Regions from separate parts of the Niveispirillum sp. GW835-FHT14G11 genome, predicted to be linked through region 2. Evidence: riboswitches for the same ligand, from Rfam matches in the RefSeq annotation. Region 2 holds a riboswitch; the other holds the start of a gene.
What was found. A riboswitch is a leader RNA that binds a small molecule or an ion and turns the genes downstream of it on or off. The one in region 2 is predicted to bind cobalamin.
Positions count from the first base shown of each region.

Region 1: it holds a riboswitch for cobalamin, as region 2 does, so the genes downstream of both, AC1Q7F_RS20965 (HupE/UreJ family protein) here and AC1Q7F_RS13300 (TonB-dependent receptor plug domain-containing protein) in region 2, are expected to answer to the same signal.

Region 1 is NZ_JBXAFZ010000011.1:261,615-265,822, forward strand. It holds gene cobN (cobaltochelatase subunit CobN) at 1-1,901, shown strand, start outside; gene AC1Q7F_RS20960 (DUF1636 family protein) at 1,889-2,266, opposite strand; cobalamin riboswitch at 2,324-2,543, shown strand; gene AC1Q7F_RS20965 (HupE/UreJ family protein) at 2,579-3,184, shown strand; gene AC1Q7F_RS20970 (glycoside hydrolase family 2 TIM barrel-domain containing protein) at 3,357-4,208, shown strand, end outside.
Region 2 is NZ_JBXAFZ010000006.1:214,752-218,959, reverse strand. It holds gene AC1Q7F_RS13305 (ABC transporter substrate-binding protein) at 1-609, opposite strand, end outside; gene AC1Q7F_RS13300 (TonB-dependent receptor plug domain-containing protein) at 609-2,459, opposite strand; cobalamin riboswitch at 2,688-2,871, opposite strand; gene AC1Q7F_RS13295 (methyl-accepting chemotaxis protein) at 3,092-4,208, shown strand, end outside.

The DNA.
Region 1 (4,208 bases), on a different contig from region 2:
GGCTGCATGGCGATCTGGCGGCCCTGGAACAGGCGCTGGACGAGTTCGCCCAGGCCGCCAGCCTGGCCCCGCGCCGCCTGCCGCCCTTGCGCGACCGCATCCTGGAACTGGCCTGGGCAACAGGTCTGGCGGCCGATCTGGGCTTCACACCCGATGCCGATCCCGATGCCATGCTGACCCGCCTGGATGCACATCTCTGCGATATCAAGGATATGCAGATCGGTGACGGGCTGCATGTGTTCGGCCGGCGGCAGGAGGCCAAGGGCGAGGCGCGGTTGCTGGCGGCAATTGCCCGATTTACGCGCGGGCGGGGGGAGGGGGCCGATGCCGCCCTGCCACCGGCTCTGGCGTTGGACATCCACTTGACCGACGATGTCGGGGCATTGATGTCGGTCCCGCCGGAGACAGTTTGGACTGGGTCGATCCCAGCAGCGTTGGGCGCCTGGGTGGAGGGTGTGCCCCCGACCTGCGGCCGGGTACGGGCGGCATTGGACAGGCTGGCGGCAGCATTGCTGGACGGCACTGTCCCACCATATCCCGGCTGGAGCCGTGTGCCTGGCATCCTGGCCGGGCTGCGCGAACGGATCGCACCGCGCATCGCCGCCAGTGCCGGGGCGGAGATCGCGGCGCTGCTGGCGGGATTGGATGGGCGCTTCGTGCGGCCGGGGCCGGGCGGGTCGCCGTCGCGCGGCCGGGCCGACACACTGCCCAGCGGGCGCAACCTGTTCGCGTTGGACCCGCGCGCCGTGCCCACGCCGACGGCCTGGGCCCTGGGCTGGAAGGCGGCGGATGCGGTCCTGACCCGGCATCTGCAGGATCAGGGCGACTGGCCGACGCGGCTGGTTGTGGATTGCTGGGGCAGTCCGACGCTGCGCACGGGCGGGGAGGAACTGGCGCTGGCCCTGGCATTGCTCGGCGTGCGGCCCTGCTGGGAGGGGGCGTCGGGCCGGGTGACGGGGATGGAGGTGCTGCCGGCGGGCGTGCTGGGCCGCCCGCGGGTGGATGTCACCCTGCGCATTTCCGGCCTGTTTCGGGACATGTTCCCTCAGCAATTGGCCCTGTTCGACCGCGCGGTGGCGGCCGTGGCGGCGCTGGCGGAGGGTCCGGACGTCAATCCGCTGGCCCTGCATGTGCGGCGGGAGGCGTTCGACCTAATGGCGTCCGGCCTGCCCGGCCCGATCGCGGAGCGTCATGCGGCGGCCCGCATCTTCGGGGCTGCCCCTGGCGCCTATGACGGGGCCGTCGGCGCGCTGATCGCCAGCGGCGACTGGCTTGACCGGTCGCAACTGGGCGCGGCCTATCTCGACGGTTCCTGTCATGCGTATGCACAGGGGCTGGACGGCGTGCCGCTGCCCCTGCAATGGCGACGGCGGGTCCAGGACAGCGACGCCCTGGTCCATGCCCAGGATCATCGCGATACCGATATCCTGAACAATGACGGCATGGTCGGGTTCGAGGGCGGGTTCGCGGCGGCGGCGGCCAGCCTGGGCGTCGAGCCTGCGCTCTATCACCTTGATAGTTCGGACTCCGAAATTATAACGGTGCGCACCCTGGCGGAGGAGACGGCGCGAACTTTGCGCGGGCGGGTGGTCAATCCGCGCTGGATCGCCGCCATGATGCGCCATGGCTATGCCGGGGCGGCGGAGATGGCAGTGGCCGTGGACAGTGCCTTCGCGCTGGCGGCTTTGGCTGGGGCCGCGCGGTCCCACCAGTTCGATCTGTTGTTCGACGCCTATGTGGCCGATGGGGCCGTGGCGGATTTCCTGCGGGCAGAGAACCCGGCGGCGGCCGGACACATTGCCATGCGGCTGGAGGAGGCGATGCGTCGTGGCTTCTGGCACTCGCGCCGCAACAGCACCGGTGCGGAGTTGGCGAGGCTGATGGTGGGTTACGACGGCTGAAGCGGTGGCAGGCGGGCAATCAGCCCCTTCTTCAGCGCCGGTGGTCTTGTGGCCCAGGGCAGCAGCCCGTCCCCCGATGCGGCCAGCAGGCGGGCAGCGGCCAACAGGTCGGCCGGCCCGGTGACGGGATCGACCTCCCCGAACAGGTACTGCCACCGACCAGGACATTGCAGGGCAGCCGAGGGGCCGTGATTGCAGTTGCCCAGGCAATCCACCACCTGCACCGCCACATCGGCGGGCTCTATCGCGCCCATGCCAACGGCAAGAACGGCGCCCGGGCGCGGGTCGGTTGCCAGATCGGGGTTGGTCCCCCGGCAGGACCGGCAGACGGAAACCGTGGGACGGGGGATGTTCGGGTCTGTCATAGGGCGGCAATAGACCGATGGCAGTCCTGCTTGTCAACCATGCGGGGGCGGGTCCATAGTGCCGCCGCTTCCAACGGTTGCCGGTTTCAACACCGGCATGAAAAGGGAACGCGGAACGGGACGGACCCCATCCAACCCTCTAGCCGCGGCTGCCCCCGCAACTGTGAGCGGCGAGCGTTCGATCCATCATGCCACTGGTCCCGTTCGGGATCGGGAAGGCGGATTGGGCGCGTGGTCAGCCGCAAGCCAGGAGACCTGCCGGTGGAACCATAGCCATGACCGTCCTCGGAGGGAGGACGCAAAGGAGGAAGTATGTCGCTTCTGTTCCGCCGCGCCACGGCCTGCGGCGCCGCATTGCTCACCACCAGTCCGGCCTTCGGGCACCATATGATGGATGGCGAACTGCCCGCCACCTTCACCCAAGGGCTGCTGTCCGGCCTTGGCCACCCGGTCATCGGGCCGGACCATCTGGCCTTCATCCTGGCGGCCGGGTTGGCGGTTGCCGTTGCCCGTCTGCCACTGATGCTGCCGGTGCTATTCGTGGCGCTGTCCTGCCTGGGCGTGGGCGTGCATGTTGCCGGCATGAACCTGCCGGCGGCAGAGATCGTCGTGGCTTTGTCTGTGCTGGTTGCCGGTGGCGCGATCGCCAGCGGCCGGACTCTGCCGGTGGCGGCCTGGGCCGGGCTGTTCGCCCTTGCCGGCCTGTTCCACGGTTATGCCTATGGTGAATCGATCTTCGGGGCCGAAGCGACGCCGGTCGCCGCCTATTTGCTGGGGCTGGCGGTGATCCAGTCGGTTATCGCCGTTGGGACAGCGTTGCTGCTGCGCCACCGCGCCTGGATCGCCGGCGCGCTGCCACGCTTGCTGGGCGGGGTTGTGGCGTTGGTTGGGTTGGCGGCACTGGCCGGTCAGGTCTGACCGGCGGGTCTGTGCCGCGCGGCTGCCGGACCCGAGCGGCACAGACCCTTCACAACCGCGACCACCGCGCCGGCCCTCACCACCTGCGGTTCGCCAATCATTTTTGTTGCCAAAAATTATCATACTAATCATACCCAGGTAACGATCTCAGATAATAAATTGGGGGGAGACGATGTCGCGTTCCGCTGTCCTGTCTGGTCTGGCCCTGGCCGTCGGTTTCGCCAGCAGCACCTTTGCGGCGCCGGAGCCCAAAGTGGCGACCGTGCAGGTCGATCCCTCCCGCCCCGATTGGGAGAACCCGGCCGTCAATGAACGCGGCCGCCTGCCGGCCAGCGCCACGATGTTCCCGTTCGAAACGCGCGAAGCCGCTTTGGCGGGCGACCGGGCGGCATCGACGCGGCATTTGTCGCTGGACGGGCTGTGGAAGTTCCATTTCTCCCCTTCCGCCCTGGCGCTGCCCACCGGGTTCGAGAAGCCGGATTATGATGTTTCCACCTGGAAGGACATCAAGGTGCCGGCCATGTGGCAGGCAGAGGGATACGACCATGCCCGCTATAACAACGTCATCTACCCGTTTCCACCCAACCGGCCGCTGATCCCGCATGAGATGAATACGGTCGGCTCCTACCGCCGAGATTTCGATCTGCCGGCCGGCTGGGACGGGCAGGATGTCATCCTGCATATCGGTGCCGCCGGTGCTGCCTATGATGTCTGGGTCAACGGGCAGAAGGTGGGCTATGCGGAGGACAGTAAGCTTCCCAGCGAATTCGACATCACCCGCTTCCTGAAGCCCGGCCGCAACATGGTGGCGATGCAGGTCTTTCGCTGGTCCGACGGCTCCTATCTGGAGGATCAGGATTTCTGGCGCGTGTCGGGGATCGAGCGCTCGGTCCGGCTGGTCGCGGTACCCAAGACCCGCATCCGTGACCTGTTCGTGCGCGCCGGTCTGGACAAGGACTATCGCGACGGAACCCTGTCCGTCGATGTCGCCGTCACCCCGTCGCAGCAGGCGGCCACCGCTCGC
Region 2 (4,208 bases):
CACCGCCACCCTTCCATTGGGCCGGCCCGTCATCCGCCCACCGATATTCTCCAGCCCGGCGGCATTCATCATGTCATTGACGATGCCGCGCGTGCCCGGCACCTCACTCCCCGGCCGGTAGAGTGCCGCCGTGGGCCGTGGGCCCGGTCCGGGGCCGGCCAGGCGGGCCCGCAGATCGTCGGCAAGGCGCTGGCCCTCGGCATCCCTGCCCAGGGCCTTGGCCACCTGTTCGATCTGCGCCGGGATCTCGTCCAGCCGCTGCGCCGATTTCAGCTTCAGCACCGGCACGCCCAGCCGTTCCAGCATGCCCACCGTCTGGGCCCTGGCGTATCCACCGGCCACCACCAGATCGGGCTTCAGCATCAGCACGGCTTCCGCCGTCCCGTCATGCGTCACCATCCCGGCGGCCTGCGCGGCATAGGGCGACAGATGGTCGTCCCCCGCCAGCCGCGTCAGCCCGGCGATCTGGCTCGGCACGCCCAGCGCCAGCAGGAACTGGTCAGCGCAAAGCGACAGCGAAACCACACGCCCAGCGGGATGTGGGTTCGGCGCCGCCCCTACCGGGGTGGCCGTCAGGGCTGCCAGAAGCAGGGCGACGCCGATCCGCATCAGAACGTCACCGTCACGCCGCCATAGGCCGACCGGCCCGGCGCGCGATAGGTGCGAACCTCCTGGTAATCCTCATCGAACAGGTTCTCCACCCGGCCGAACAGGCTGACATTGTCCAGCACCGCCCAGCGGGCCGTGAAGTCCACGACGGTGTAATCATCCAGGATGGGCGCGGTGGCGGACGCCGTGTCGCGCTGCTTGCCGGCATAGCGCAGGGCGGCCCCCAGATCGATGCCCTGGGCGACGGTCCAGTCCACCGACGCGTTGATCGTGTCCTGCGGCCGGCGCGGCAGGTCGCGGCCCGTACGGCGGTCCTTGGCTTCCAGATAGGTATAGTTGGCCTGGATCAGCACGCTTTCCACCGGCTGCGCCTGGAAGGTCAGTTCCACACCCTTGGTCCGCGCCTTGGCGACATTGATATAGCCGTTGGAAAACGCGATCATGTTGTCATAAACATTGCGGAACAGGCTGGCGCCGAAGCTGACACGCCCATCCAGCAACGGCTGCTCGAACCCGGCATCCACGCCTTTGCCCTCTTCGGCCTTCAGGCTGGCATTGCCATAGAACGGGTCGTACAGCTGATACAGCGTCGGCGCCTTGTTGGCAGTGCCATAGCTGGCGCGCAGGATGGTGCCCGTGGTCGGCACCTCATACGCACCGGTGGCGCGCCAGGTGCCTTCCGTCCCGAACTGCTCATGATCATCGACGCGCCCGCCCAGGGTGACGGTCAGGTCATCGGTCAGGGCCGCCTGATACTGGGCAAAGGCCGACTTGGTGGTGACCTTGTCATCCAGGCCGGTGGTGGTGGTGGTGCCCACCGTGTTGGTGGTCTTGGCATCCTCCTCATCCACCGACAGGCCGATGGTGGCCACATCCTTGTCGCGCAGATGCAGATTGCCCTGATAATCCAGCGCCTTGCGCCGGCTGTCGAAGGTGGAGAAGCGATAGAAGCCCGTGGGTTCGTCGAAATCGCGGTCGGTGCCGGCATAGGATGCCGCCAGGCTGTTCTCGAACTTGCCATCCAGCAGTGACAGGCTGGCCGCACCGCGGACCTGCCACGTCTCCTTCTCCTGGTCCGACGGGCCATCGCCGCCGAACGGATCGAATTCGGTGTCCAGCCAGGACCAGCCGGCATTCAGGTCGAAGCGCAGTATCTCGCTGGCCTGGAAACCGACCCGGCCGCTGACGGAGCGGGCATCGGTGCCATCCTTCTCGTCGCCCACGAAGGTGCGGGAAAAACCGTCGGTGGACAGGTTGGCGGCCGACAGGGCGTAATCAGCCTGTTCGGTGCCGCCAGTCAGCGAGGCCTGCTGGCGGAAGGTGCCATAGGAACCGCCCTCGATCGTGCCGCGGATCCGGGTCTCGCCTTCGCCGCGCCGGGTGATGACATTGATCACGCCGGCCATGGCGTCATTGCCGTAAAGCGCGCTTTGCGGACCCTTCAGCACCTCAATCTTCTCGATATCGCCGGTCATCAGGCTGTTGAAGTCGAATTCGTTGTTGGCACCCGACGCGTCGTTCACTTCCACGCCGTCGATCAGCACCTTGACCATGCCGCTTTCCGACCCGCGCAGGCGGACGGTGGAGGTGCTGCCCAGCCCGCCATTGCGGGAGATGGACACGCCCGGCAGGCGCTTCAGCAGATCGATGGCCTGCACCTGCTGCCGGCGCTCGATCTCGGCGGCGTCGATGACATTGACCGTGCTGCCCACGCGGGCCTGCGCGGTCGGCACCTTGTTGGCGGTGACGATGATTTCGGCGACCTGGGTCGGGTCGGCCCATGCCGGCATGGCGGTCAGAATGGCGGCGGCACCCAGCAGGGTGGCGCGCAAATGGGTAATGTGGCTCACTTCTAAGGCTCCGATCCGTTCTTTTCTGACGAATCCGGAGGGATGTGCGTGCGGTCGGCATCGACAGCGCTCCGCCATGGCGGAACCTCTGCCTTCACACCGATATGCTGGACCTGATGATGGCCGCCACGGGCCCCTTTCCAAACAAACGTTCCACCCGCGCACTCCTTCGGAAGCGCCGGCGCGAAACGGTAAACCGTCCCATCGGGGCACCCCGCCCAATGGCCGCGCGACGCATTGCCGACGGCAGGTCTCCTGGCTCACGGGTCACAGCATCAGCCCGGCCTTCCCAGTTTCCCAGTGGCCATGTCGGGCTTCGCTCGCCGCTTACAGTTGCGGGGGCAGCTGCGGAATTTAACCGCATTCCCTTTTCACCCCCGTTGCCGGGGGAACCATCGATGCACGGGTCTTACCGCGCCCGCGAAGGGGGCGCAAGGAAACCCTTGGAGCCGCCCCGGCATGTCACCCCCGTCCATGTGGCATGGGGACAACAATGCGCCGCCTCGGGCGAAAATCGGCACCACCGTCAAAAAGCTTGAACAAAGCGCCGCTATTCTCACCCTGCGGTGGGAAAGGATCCGGCAAGCACGCGGGCGCAGCCATTCCCCCGAAGCCCCCAAGGGAAAATGCCCATGATCCGGTCGCTCCGTTCCTCCCTGAAGACACGTCTCGTCCTGTCCGGCGTCGGGCTTTGCCTGGGTCTGGGCATCGCGCTGACCATCGGTGCCGCCGTCCAGTCGCAGCGTACCACCGGCGGGCAGGTACGACAGGCCCTGGCGGAGGCGACGACGGGCTTCACCCTGATCGCGTCCGATCTGGTGGAAAACGCCATCGACAATGTCCGCATTGTCAACGCTCAGGCCGAAGGCGGGCTGCGGACAGGGGGTTTCACGCGGCAACTGCTGGCGGGCCAGACCACCGCTGCCGTGGCCGCCAACCCCGACATTGTCGGCGTAACCGTGGCGTTCGAGCCCGGTGGTTTCGACGGGGACGACACGGCCGGCAAGGGTCTGGAGGGTGCTGATGCATCGGGCCGCTTCGTGCCCTATTTCTTCCGCAAGTCCGACGGGACGGTAGGGGTTGAACCGCTGGTGATGACCCTGGAGGCCGGGATCAAGGAATGGTACCTGGACCCGCTGGCCGCCAACCGTACCATGCTGACCGCTCCCTATATCTATCCGGTGGAAGGCAAGGATGTGCTGATGGTCACCGTCAGCACACCGATCCGGCGTGACGGCAAGCCCGTGGGCATCACCACCACCGACATGGCCCTGACCGCCCTGCAGAAGCAGTTCGCCGCCTTCCGCCCGCTGGAACAGGGCGATGTGCGCCTGCTGGCCCAGAACGGCCACTGGGTGGTGCATCCGACGGCCGAGCAGTTGAACAAGCCAATGGAAAAGGGCCCCCTGGCCGATCTGGTGGCCCAGGCCCAGCAGGAAGACCATGCCATCCAGGCCAGCATCCGGCTGGAGGGGGAGGAACGGCTGGTCACCGCCGTGCCCTTGCGCTTCAAGGACGTTCAGGAACGCTGGGTGCTGGTCACCACGGTTCCGACCCGCGTGATCGACGCGGCCCTGACCCGGTCCGTCACCACCCTGTCCATCATCGCCATCGTGATGGTCGCGCTGGCTGCCGGCCTGTTCGTGCTGATGGGCAACAGCCTGGCCCGGCCCATCCTGGCCCTGACCGACGCCATGGCCCGCGTGCGGCGCGGCGACCTGACATCCGCCATCCCCGGCACCGACCGGG